One region of the Methylobacterium flocculans genome, then DNA from elsewhere that is predicted to be linked to it. Evidence: predicted binding sites of a transcription regulator. Region 1 holds the regulator's gene; each other region holds the start of a gene.
What was found. The regulator LexA, encoded in region 1, represses DNA repair genes until DNA is damaged. The targets are predictions, from matches to a motif close to TGTTCNNNNTGTGTTCNG.

Region 1 (4,152 bases):
GCCGTGGGTTGAGCCTGTCCGTGCCTGGCTGGAAGCCGGCTGGACCCGCGAAATCGAGCAGCGCCGCCTGTTCCCCTGGCTCGCCGTCGCCTTCGCCCTCGGCATCCTGGTGTTCTTCACGGAGACGCAGGGCCAGCCCGCTCTGGCCGCGCCCCTCGTCGCCGCTGCCGGCCTCGCCGGTCTCACGCCCTTCCTGGCGACCCGGCCGATGGCCATGGCCCTGGTGCTTGCAGCCATCGCTGCGTTCCTTGGCTTCGCGGCAGCGACGCTCCGGGTGCAGCGCGTGGCCGGCCCGATCCTGTCGCGAACGACGATCGCGCCCCTGACTGGGACGATCGAAGGGCTGGACGAGCGCGACGAGGGTGCACGCCTGATCGTACGGGTAGAGGGCTTCGGCACGCTCGGGCCGGAGACGCGACCGACCCGGGTGCGGGTCTCCTACCGCAAGGCCATGATCCTCAAGCCGGGAGATCGGATCTCCGCCACCGCGCGGCTCCTCCCACCCCCGGAAGCCGCGCGGCCCGGCGGCTACGACTTCGCACGCGATGCGTTCTTTCGCGGAATCGGCGCGGTCGGGTCACTCGTCGGCAAGATCGAAGTCCTGCCACCGCACGATACGGTGCCATGGCAGGCCCGCCTCGCATCGACGATCGATGCGGCTCGCAACGCGCTTACGCGGCGCATCACCGATGCCAATGGCGGTCAGGCCGGGGCCGTGGCGGCCGCCCTGGTCACCGGAAAGCGCGGCCTCATCAGCGGCGCGACCAACGATGTCCTGCGGGCGGCGGGCATCTATCACGTGGTTTCGATCTCCGGGCTCCACATGGTGCTGGCGGCCGGCGTGGTCTTCTGGCTGGTCCGCGCCATCCTCGCCCTGGTGCCGTTCCTCGCATTGCACTGGCCGATCAAGAAGATCGCTGCCGCCTGCGCGATGCTCGGCGTGACGGCCTACTGCGTCTTCTCAGGGTGGGATATCGCCGCCGAACGTTCCCTCATCATGACGCTGGTGATGCTGGGCGCCATTTTGGTGGACCGCCCCGCCCTGAGCATGCGCAACCTCGCTCTGGCGGCGCTGATCGCCCTCACGCGGGAGCCGGAAGGTGTCCTGGGGCCGAGCTTCCAGATGTCGTTCGGAGCCGTCGCCGGCCTCATCGCCTGTGCGCCGCTGCTCGGCGGCCATGCGTTCCGGCGCGACGGCGCAGGTCGTTTCGCCCGCGCCGTCGGATGGCTGCTCGCCGCCATTGTCGGAACGCTGGCCACCACCCTGGTGGCACAGATCGCTACGGCGCCCTTCGCGACCTACCATTTTCAGACGGTGCAGCCCTTCGGCCTCGTGGGAAATGCCCTGACCCTGCCGCTGGTCTCCCTGGCGGTGATGCCCGCCGCCGTGCTCGGAATCCTGGCCTATCCCTTCGCCCTCGATCAGCCGGTCTGGTGGGCGATGGGGCTGGCAGTGCGGGGGATGCTCACGATCTCGACTTGGATTGCCGAGTTCGGACATGCGACCTACGTCGTACCCGCATACGGCACCGGCGCACTGGCTCTGCTCGCCTGCGCCGTCGTCATGCTCACCCTGCCAGCGTCGTCCCTGCGCTGGCTCGGTCTGATCCCGGCCATCGTCGGCATCGGCCTCGCAGTCCGGCCTGACCGGTACGACCTCTATATCGACCGTGATGGCGCCGGCGCGGCGATCCGCGACCGAACCGGGCGCCTCGCGATGCTCGGTCGCCCCCCGGCCTTCGTGCTCGAACAATGGCTCAAGGCGGATGGCGACGGCAGAAAAGCAGCGGACATCAAGGCATCTCCGGCCGCGCGTTGCGACCGTCTGGGCTGTACCCTGCAGATGAGCGACGGGCGCACAATCGCACTTGCGACCGACAAGCGAGCGCTGCCCGAGGATTGCGCCAGGGCCGACATCCTGATCACGCAACGGGAGGCTCCGCCCGGTTGCGCGGCCAAAGTGATCGTCGACCGTGCCTTCCTCAAGACCCACGGGGCGACAGCGATCAGACTGACCCGTGACGGGCCCATCGTGACGACGGCACGTCGTCCCGGCGAAACGGTGCCGTGGCGCACGTCAAGCACACCCCCGGTGGCCGTCTCAGAGCCCACCACGCCCAGCCTGCCCACGAAATCCGGATCGAACACGCCGAACGCGGAGGACGCCGACGCCGGACCCGACGACGAGGCTCAGTAGCGTCGAACGAGACTGACCAACCGTCCCTGGATCTGCACACGATCCGGCCCGAGCACACGGGTTTCATAGGCGGGATTGGCCGCCTCCAGCGCGATGGACGAACCCCGGCGGCGCAGGCGCTTCAGGGTCGCTTCCTCGTCGTCGATCAGCGCCACGATGATGTCGCCGGTATTCGCCGTGTCCTGCTTGCGGATGACCACGAGGTCACCGTCCAGGATGCCCGCATCGACCATCGAATCGCCCCGCACCTCGAGGGCGTAATGCTCGCCACCGGCGAGGAAATCCGGAGACATCGTCACCGAGTGACTCTGCTCCTGAATGGCGGCGATGGGCGTACCGGCCGCGATCCGACCCATGACGGGAATCGTGACCGCCCGGCCGCTCTCATCCATCGCCTGCGTGGTCGGCAGACGGGACACCGACGCGCCCGCCGGGGGAGCCTTGCCCTTGCCGCCCTCGACCACGCTCGGAGTAAACCGACGCGGCTCCGATGGAACGCTGCTGCGTCCGCCGACAGCGTCGCCGCTCAAGCTCTCCGGCATACGAATTACTTCGATGGCCCGGGCCCGGTTCGGCAGCCTGCGCAGGAAGCCGCGCTCCTCGAGCGCTGTGATCAGGCGATGGATGCCGGACTTCGACTTGAGATCCAGCGCATCCTTCATTTCGTCGAAGGAGGGAGGAACGCCGCTCTCGCGCATCCGGTGCTGGATGAACTGGAGCAAATCCAGTTGCTTACGCGTCAACATGCGGAACACTCTTCGTTGGAGCCGTGGGCTGCGGCGTGCGACCGCAGAAACAAACCACGAACACGTTAAACGTTCCGCAAGTGTTCTGCAAGAGTTCCCATATGACGCCGAAACTTGCGTCTATCGGAGCAGGGCGCGCCGGCCTTAGGCGGATCAATGGCGGCGGAGCTATCGTTCCGGCGAGGGTCCCCAAGGAACCGCCCGTGGCAGGGGACACACGGCGGCGCAACAGAATTGCGGGAAGACCATCGCGATCATCGCCCCTGGAACGGGGTGAAACGGAGCGAGATTCACACCAGGTTCAGCGTCGAGGCGAGAAGGCAGCGGAAGTGTGGTGCTTCACAAAGCTCGCGATCCGGCGGCCAAGCGGATCACGGTGTGAGAAACTCGACGTATTAAGTAGAGACGATCGAGGTCGGCTGCCCGTCAGCTGCCCCGTGGATCAGTGACATCATCGAAGCTGTAAAGCGGCGCGCGAAATCGCGAGTACCGCAGCCTAACCTTCAGCAGCTCCACGGGAAGAACCTTCGCGGCCTGCGAGGGGGATCCCGCCACAGGAAGCCCAATGGTCCGCACAGCCGACGCGCCTGATGCCTTGCGCAGCAGCGACGTCGCCGTCGGTTGCGCAGATCGGCTTGGACCGGACCAACGCCTCAGGGCTGCTCGGCACCGTAGAATTTCGGATCGAGGGCGGCCAGAGCCAGAAGGGCCGGGGTCATGACGACACCGGCGACGCGCATGGTGCGTGCGGCGGCGCGGCAGGCCACCTGATCGTTCGAGGCGGCAGCCGTTTCGATCCGGCTGATGACCGCTTCATCCGGCTTCGGGCTCGGGGCGGACGCGGCCGGGGCGGGCGGGCTCTTCGCGGCAGCATTGGCATGCGCCAACGTGGCCTTGCCATCGCTTGTCCCGGGACGCGCGTCGGCCGTCGGAGCCTGGGTCTCCGGCTTGGTCGGCCCGCTTAGCCCGGAACTCTGCTGCGTCGGCCCACCGGACGACGAAGGTTGACCGTCACTCTTGCCGGAGGCGTTCGAGACGGCGGTCGATTGCGATGCCGGCGTCGCGGCTTCCTGCTTCTTCTCCTCCGGCTTCTTCACGAAGGCCACGAGTTCCTGGCACAGGTTCGCCGGGCCGCGGGCGGGCGCCGCATCCTGCGCGGACGCCGTTTGCACGGAGAGGCTCGTCGACAAGAGGAGCGCGGCGATGGAG
Region 2 (4,152 bases), 840 kb from region 1:
GGTGGACGTCGAGTTCCGCGACGTAGTCGAGGTCGTACTCCTCGTCCGTCCCTCGCGTGGAGATGGTGGCGTCGATGGCCATCGACCCCTGCGGATAGAAGCGCCGGACCCGGTCCTTCAGGGAGCTCCCGTCGCGTTCCATGTGCTTGCAGACCGATTCGCCGCGTCCGCACGCCTTTTCGTGCAATCCCGGCGGAAGCTGCACGCGCACGGCGATATCGATGAGGAGGGCATCGAGCGGTTCCGCAAGGGGATCGGTCTCGAAGTTCGGCGTCATGCGGTTCATGTCGTTCTTTCGGTACGAGGGGCCAGGCCCGCCGCTATCGGGGCGCGCCGCTCCAACGACCGCATCTCGCTATGCCGAATCGCCGATATGCTGATCAGCGTAGTTCGGGTCTGAGGAAGGAGTCAACAGCCCCGTTCGAACGAACGGGGTCAGCCGAAAAGCGTCGGGACCCTGGGCGTGGAACTGATGTAGTTCAGCTTCAGGAGGCGCACGCGTGCCGCGTCCCTTGAGACCTGGAAACGAGCCCGCAGCGCCTCGATCATCGCATCGGATACGCCCTCGCCGACCTGGTACGGCGCCAGGGCGTCCTGGGCGGCGAGGATGGGTGCGAGCAGGCCCCGGATCGCGCCGACGGGCATGAGGTAGCTGCCCGAGGCGTAGCAGGCCTGCCATTCGAGCCAGTCGCCTTTCGGCGCATCGAGCATCGTATCGCGCTTGCAGACCAGGCGATGCTCGCGGGCATGTTCGAACATGTCGCCGGGAGTGAAGGCCGCCTGGAAAAGCCCGTCGTGGAGACGGACATGCCCAAGCTCGTGCGCCAGCGTCGTCCTGTACCGGTTCTCGCGGCGGGTATCGGTCGACAGGGGCTTGGAGATCTCGATGTCGGGGATCGCGCCGCTCTTGAAGCGGGTCACCCCCTCGACGTCGTGTCCGTCCGGCGTGAGGTCGGCGTAGACGTCCAACACGTCGACATGCTGCTCGATGAGCACGGTCAGGTCATCGGTCGAGATCGGGTACTCGACCTTGCCCCTGTGGCGCATGAGGAAACCGGCCACGAGCGTCTCGCATTCGCGATCGATCTCCTCCTGCCTGAAGTGCGGCCGCCTGCGGAACCGCCTCGTCTCGTCCGGCACCATCATCACCATGGCCGCTCCCCTACCCGCCGCTTTTCCTGAACGCGCTGATGATCTGGGTGGCCGTCTCGGGACTGACGCCCGCATCGCGCGCATACTTCGGCAGGGTTCCGGCCAGATAGAAAAGGTACTCCGGCGAGACGTCCAGCGCGGTCGCGAACTGGGTGATGATGTGGTCGGAAGTGGGATTGCGGCGATCCCGCTCGATGTCGTTCAGGTATTGCGCGGAAATGGGCTTGCCGTCCTCCTCCCGCGCGATGCGGGCCGCAAGGTCCTTCTGGCTTATGCCCTTCGCCTTGCGTTGGCTGACGATGTAAGACCCGAAGGTCGCCGGGGTCATGGATGATGCCTTGCCGTTCACGAATACGCTGATTAGCATACCCCCGTTGGAAAGCTTCAGCCAGCGCGCTCGACGTGCGGGTTGGCGCTTAGGTTAAGCGTACCGGTACGTCCCGGGTCGTCGCCCGCTTCGTGTGTCTTCTTTGACACGATGGAGCGGCGCCGAGCCTGCCTGCGTGCGGGGTGGGTCCGTATCACGGGACACGCGCACGGCTCCCTCCGGGTGACGTAGACCGTTCCAGGGTCCGTCCATAGGTTGCCCCCTATTTCCGTCGCCGCAAGCGTGGCCGCTTGTGCGGAACCCGGCCAATGTGTTCTGCTTTTGTTCCGAAGGATTCGCGGAGCGCGGGCATGCAGGTCTACGACGTCGTTATCGGCTTCCCCATGCCGGTCCCCCTCCTGGCGACGCCCGTGCGGGCCGGCTTCCCCAGCCCGGCCGACGATTTCATCGAGGAGGAGATCGACCTCCAGCGCCTGCTGATCGTGAGCCGGCCGGCGACCTTCCTGGTGCGCGTGGCCGGAGACAGCATGCTGCTGGCCCGCCTGCACGACGGGGATCTCGCCGTCGTCGACCGCTCGCTGACCCCGCGCAACGGCGACGTCGTCGTGGTCGACATCGACGGCGAGCGCTCCTTCAAGGTCTGGAAGCGCCAGGGCCCCCGGGTGACCCTGCATTTCGCCAACCCGCGCTTCCCGGAGTTCCGGCTCTCGCCCGACGCCGTCATCGAGGTCTGGGGCGTGGTCTCCAGCTCGGTGAGCCCGAGGCGCCGCTCGGAATGAGCGCCCGGGCCTACGCCCTCTCGGACGGCAACAGCTTCTACTGCTCGTGCGAGCGGGTCTTCGATGCGCGCCTGGCGAAGCTGCCGGTGATCGTGCTGTCGAACAACGACGGCTGCGCCATCGCCCGGACCAACGAGGCCAAGGCGCTCGGCATCGGCATGGGCGAGCCGTGGTTCAAGATCCGCCACATGTGCCGGCAGAAGGGCGTGCGGGTCTACTCCTCGAACTACGCCCTCTACGGCGACATGTCCGCCCGGGTGAACGCCGTCTACCAGGGGTTCTCCCCCCGCATCGAAATCTACTCCATCGACGAGAGTTTTTTGGACATCTCGGATGTGCGCCCTGCCGAGCGGGCGATCCTCTGCCGAGACATGCGCGAGACCGTCAGGGCCTGGACGGGGATCCCCACCTGCGTCGGGATCGGCTCCACGAAGACCCTCGCGAAGCTCGCCAACCACATCGCGAAAAAAAATCCCGCGCTGGGGGGCGTGTGCGACCTGACCGATCCCGAGCAGTACGACCATTGGATCATCCGGGTGCCGGTGGCCGACATCTGGGGGGTGGGCCCGGCGAACGCCCGGCGCCTGGAGGCGCTGGGATGCGACAGCGCCGCGGACGTGCGCGACCTCGACCCGCGCGCCGCCCGCATGGCCATGACTGTCGTGGGCGAGCGCCTTGTGCACGAGCTGCGCGGGACGGCCTGCCTCGACCTGGAGACGTTGGCGGCGACCCGGAAGGGCTGCGCGGTCACCCGGTCCTTCTCGGAACGGGTCGAGGACCGGGCCACCATGGAGCAGGCCGTGGCGACGCATGCGTCCAGGCTCGGCGAGAAGCTCCGGCGCGAAGGGTTGGCGACCAACCACGTCACGGTCTTCTTTCACACCTCGGAGCACGACCGGGGCCGGCCACAGCGCTCGGTCTCGACCGTCGTCACGTTGCCGGAAGCGACCAACGACTCGCTCGCGCTCGTGAAGGCCGCGACCCACGGCGTCCGGAAGACGTGGCGGGACGGGTACCGCTATTCCAAGGCCGGGGTCGTGACGACCGACTTGGCGCCTCTCGTCTCGTCGCAGCGAGCCATGCCCGGCCTAGGACAGATCGACCGCGAGATGGGCGCGGCTCTTATGGAGGCGCTCGACGCCTGCAATCGCCGCTTCGGACGGGGAGCGGTCGTACCAGGCACGGCAGGGTTTGCGCCCAAGCGGGACTGGTCGACAAAGTTCGAGATGCGCTCCCCCCGGTACACGACCCGGCTCGAAGAGCTTCCGGTTGTGGCGGCGGCCTGAGCCGCCCGCATCGCCGTCGAGGCGTCCGCGTCAATGCTCTCATATCCGCTGCAAAGCCTGATTTGACAGGGAACTGCCATCAAATGCCTTCAGCGCTGTCAGATACCCCCGTCCCACTGACAACCTTTGGGTAGCCCAGCAACAGTAGGCCGGAGGGGCTCTCCCATTTGAAACCGGATTAAGACAGAAACGGCGATCCGTCTTAATCTGGTTTCACATGGCGGCATGCCGATCGCACCGGGTCCGCCACCGGCCGTCCCGCCGCATGGTGCCCGGCGCCCCGCAGGCCTCGCAGGTCCGAAGCGCCGCCTCCCTAACCGGTTCCTTGATCCCGTCCATGGCGTCGAACTCCGCATGGACCCAGGCACCGACCGGGTAGAACTTGGCGTCGAGCCCGCCGAACTTCTCCCGGACGAGGGGGACGACGACGCTCATGCCGGCGAGCCGATCGAACAGGGCTTCCAGGATCGGCTGCCAGCCCACGCCGACGGTGACCTCGGCGTCCCGGGCGAGCACCGGGTACCGGGCCTTCAGGTCCTCGACGTTGACCCGCCGCATCAGGATCTCGGCCTCGATCGCGGCGGCCTCCGCCTCCCAGAAGGCCGCC
Region 3 (4,152 bases), 340 kb from region 1:
GTAGAGCGTGTCGTGAGTAAGCTCACTGTACGCGTGCTGAAGAATTGTCTTAACTTGCACTTCGCAGGGCGTTTCTGCCATTACCAAGTGATTGCCAATACGCGTTTCGTAGCGACACCTAACAACAAAGTGGACAGCAGCATACTCAAAGTGTATTGGACGTTCCTCTTGTTCGCGTTGAAAATCGCGATCGCGTGAACATGTCCAATGGACGCATTCTTCAATAATTTGACAAATTAAGTCGATGTCCCGTCCAAGCAATACAACGAAACGAACTCCGATTTTATCGGTAATTTCGGCATATGGATTCGTATAATTTTTATTGCGCCTAAATGCCTTTTCTAAGATTGATGCTTCTGTTTTCGCCCGTGGTTTAGGTGGAATACGGATAAAGAGATCAGCGGGAAAAGGCGCAACTTTTCCGATACCTTCAATTATTTTGGAGGCAACATGCTGCCCCCAAGCCTCATACATACCGCGCTCGCTTTTCCAGCGAGCAAGAAACTGTTCTTCAGTCATTCTCGTTCTTGCATGTTACCTTGAATCACAATCGACGTAGCAGCACGACGCTCGGATTTCCCTTCTCCAACAGCGACTTCGATTTCTGTTGACTGTATTGTAACAATTTCTTCGAAAGCTTCAGCTGGTCCGACCAATTGGATATTTCGATTAAATGATAACCGACGGCGCCGAAGCTTGTTGTTAATCTCGGTAAGATTTTTCTCTACTAGCGTGGACGGAAAACCTTTGCTTCTCATATGTTTTTCGTAGCTGTCACGCATTTCTGTCGGAAAACTAGTATCTGCAAAACTCGCGATACTGATAGTTTTTGACTGATTAACCTTCAGATAAACGTAGAGACCGGAGACATAGTCGGCTTTTTGCTCTGGAGGAGCGTCAAGGCGATCGATAAATTTTCGTGTTCCCTCATAAAAAATTCGGTTTAGCCTCGAACTGGTGGACGGTAGTTCGCAGCCTAGGAAGCTCTCATAGATATACTGCGCGGCCCCATCTCGATTGCTATTGGTCATCAAGCTGTCGAAGACTGTAATCTCCCAACCTTCAGGCAAATTTCTTTCACTGCTTACTCCGTCGTGAACAAAAACGCCGAGCTTATAAAGCTTAGCTTGGGGTGTAAGAAATAGATCTTTGACAAACTGAGCGGTCAAGTTATCTGTGCGCTGGAAGCCACTGTGTGTCTCAGCTTTAATTACGCCAATGAGCCGGCGGTCAGAGGCACCGACGGAGCCATCGAATACTATGAGTAGCCCTCCTGGTAGATTGATCGCGATTTGTGCGTCCGTAAGCTTATCAGCAAATATTCGCGAAGTATTTATAAAATCTGTATCGTTAAGCCCAAGCATGCCGTGTACTTTTTCTATCAGACATCCTGGACTGTGCTTCTTGATCGTCATTTCCATGCTTTGGGAATGGCTACCGATCGCAGAAACAACACGATCCGCGAATATCGCCAAGCCGTCGCTTCCAAGCTTTAGAAGGTCCGCGCCGTAACTCGCCGCGACTGGCTTTCGATCGATATTGCGTTTGTGGACTTCGTGGATAATCAGCCGATCCACGACTAGGTTCTCCCAGATCATGTCTTCTCCCGTGAAACGGCTTCTATTAAACTCCAGCCGTTCGCTGTAATAATGCTAGGTTGTGACCTAGCTCCGTATCCTTGTCCATTCCACCGCTTAGCATGTTCACGATATGTTCTGATACAATTGATGAGTCAATGAATTTCGAAACGATGATCGCGCGTTTGGAGCGATGTCGCGTAGCGATCATCGTGTACCGAGCGAAAGTCAGCGTTATCGTGCACTTAGAAAGAATTTAAGTAATTTAAATAATTCTTTTGACGAAAGACAAATATACACCAGTGTACGGTAATTTTATATAGAATATAATCTATGAAATAGATTTAATATAAGGAATTTCAATTTTTAAGGAGGAGCTTTAGTTTGCGGTTTGCGAGACTACCGAAAAATCTCAATCTTCGGGCACCGGTCCATCACCACCACACACCCCTTGGCCTCCGCCCGCGCGGCGGCGGCGTCATCCCGCACCCCGATCTGCATCCAAATGAACCGCGGCGGCTGCGGAAGGGCCAGGGCCTCGTCCACCACCCCACCCGCCGCATCCGAACTGCGAAAGATCTCGACCATGTCGACGGGCTCGGGCAGGTCGGCGAGGCGGGCGATCACGGGCTGGCCCAGCAGCGTCTGCCCACTGAGCCCGGGATTGACCGGGATCACGCGGTAGCCGCGCCCGAGCAGGAAGGCCATGACGTGGTGGCTCGGCCGGGCGGGATTGGCCGAGGCGCCGACCAGGGCGATGCTCCGGGTCTCGCGGAGCACCCGGCGGATCAGGGCGGGGTCGTAGGCGTCGTGGTGCGGGGAGACGGCGGTTGGGCGCATCCCCCATCTTGTCGGGCAGGATCGGCCGTGCTGCAAGGTGAGGCATGTCCGAGCGCTTGCCCGACCCGTCGTCCGACCCGTTCCCCCAGGCCCTGTCGCTGGCCGAGACCGTGGACTTCCTCGACGCGGCGTTTCCGCAGATGGCGGCGGGGGGCAAGACCTATCACCTCGTCGCGGTCGGCCCCGGCTTCGCGCGGATGCGCATGGACCACCACGAACGCCATCTGCGCCCCGGCGGGACGGTCTCCGGTCCGTCGATGATGGCGCTGGCCGATTACGCGCTCTACGCGGCGATCCTCGCGAGCCTCGGGCCGGTGGCGCTCGCCGTCACCACGAGCCTGAATGTCAACTTCCTGCGCAAACCCGGGCCGCACGGGCTCCTCGGCACCGCCCGCCTGCTCAAGCTCGGGCGCCGGCTGGCGGTCGGAGAGGTCGGGATCACGGGGCCGGACGGCGCGGACCTGGTCTGCCACGCCACCGGCACCTACGCGATTCCGCCGGAGCGGCCGGCGCGCGGCTGACGGCGGCGCGTCAGGAGGCGTGCCGCGCGGGGGCCTTCGCGGCGGCGTTGCGCTTGCGGGTCGCGGCGGCCTTGCGGGCGGAGGCCGAGCGCTCCTCCGCCGTGCGGGTGGAGGGCGCGCGCCCGGAGCCGCCCGGCTTCTTGCCGCCGCCATCCGCCTTGTTGACGGTGGCCCAGGCCCGCGCCTCGGCCTCCGCTTCCGGCACGCCCCGGGATTCGTAGGACTCCGCGATGTGCTCGGCCTTGCGGACCTGCTTGTCGGTGTACTTCGCCTTGTCGCCCTGGGCCATGATGCACCTCGCTTGCCCGTGGCCGGGGGCCGGTCAGCCGGTCACGGCCGGTCCGTCGAGGACCGCCCGGACGCGCCGGATCAGGTCCGTGCGGCGGTAGGGCTTGTTCAGGAGGTCGAACGCGGAGCCCCCCGCATCGGTTCGCTCCAGGCTCGCCTCCGCGTAGCCGGTGGTGAGCAGCACCCGCAGGCCGGGGCGCCGCGCCTGGGCCTCCCGGGCCAGCATGATCCCGTTCATGCCGCCGGGCATGATGAGGTCGGTGAACATCAGGTCCACCGTGCCACCGCCGTCCAGCACGTCGAGGGCCTCGCGGCCGTTCTGGGCCACCAGGGTGGTGTAGCCGAAATCCCGCAGGATGGTCCGGGCGAGCTCGGCGACATCCTCGCGGTCCTCCACGATGAGGATCGTTTCCGTGCCCGGCCGCTCCTCGACCTCGGGCGGTTCGACGGGGATCTCCACCTCCGCGAGGTCGGTGGCCGGGAAGGCGAGCTGCACCACGGTGCCCTCCCCCAGGATCGATTCGATCCGCGCCGCGCCGCCCGATTGCTGGGCGAAGCCGTAGACCATCGAGAGCCCGAGCCCGGTGCCCTTGCCCTCCTCCTTGGTGGTGAAGAACGGGTCCATCACCCGGTTCAGCACATGGGCGGGGATGCCGCTGCCCGTATCCGAGACGCTCACCGTGACGTAGCGGCCCGGCGCGAGGCCCCCGCCCTGCCCCGGCGCGATGCTGTGGTTGCGGGTCGCAATGGTGAGCCGGCCGCCCTCCGGCATGGCGTCGCGGGCGTTGATGAACACGTTGAGGAGGGCGACCTCGGCCTGCGTCGGGTCGATGCGGCAGGTCCGCAGGTCCGGGTCGAGGTCGAAGGCGACCGTGATGGCCTCGCCGAGCGTCCGGGCCGCCATCTCGCCCATGCCCTGCACCAGG

Region 2: OF380_RS12555 (LexA family protein) is a predicted target of LexA. The motif match lies at 1,792-1,809, and genes of this name have one in related genera.
Region 3: OF380_RS18325 (nucleoid-associated protein) is a predicted target of LexA. The motif match lies at 1,701-1,718, and genes of this name have one in related genera.

Annotation. Positions count from the first base shown of each region.
Region 1 is NZ_CP107532.1:3,522,291-3,526,442, forward strand. Features, by position in the region: gene OF380_RS16625 (ComEC/Rec2 family competence protein) at 1-2,197, shown strand, start outside; gene lexA (transcriptional repressor LexA) at 2,191-2,943, opposite strand; gene OF380_RS16635 (hypothetical protein) at 3,597-4,152, opposite strand, start outside.
Region 2 is NZ_CP107532.1:2,677,425-2,681,576, reverse strand. Features, by position in the region: gene OF380_RS12570 (nucleotidyltransferase domain-containing protein) at 1-286, opposite strand, end outside; gene OF380_RS12565 (ImmA/IrrE family metallo-endopeptidase) at 436-1,152, opposite strand; gene OF380_RS12560 (helix-turn-helix domain-containing protein) at 1,163-1,480, opposite strand; gene OF380_RS12555 (LexA family protein) at 1,831-2,259, shown strand; gene OF380_RS12550 (Y-family DNA polymerase) at 2,256-3,545, shown strand; gene OF380_RS12545 (hypothetical protein) at 3,759-4,152, opposite strand, start outside.
Region 3 is NZ_CP107532.1:3,860,716-3,864,867, reverse strand. Features, by position in the region: gene OF380_RS18330 (GTP pyrophosphokinase) at 1-519, opposite strand, end outside; gene OF380_RS18325 (nucleoid-associated protein) at 516-1,598, opposite strand; partial or broken gene OF380_RS18320 (CoA-binding protein) at 1,980-2,417, opposite strand; gene OF380_RS18315 (PaaI family thioesterase) at 2,462-2,938, shown strand; gene OF380_RS18310 (plasmid stabilization protein) at 2,949-3,227, opposite strand; gene OF380_RS18305 (histidine kinase famiy protein) at 3,261-4,152, opposite strand, start outside.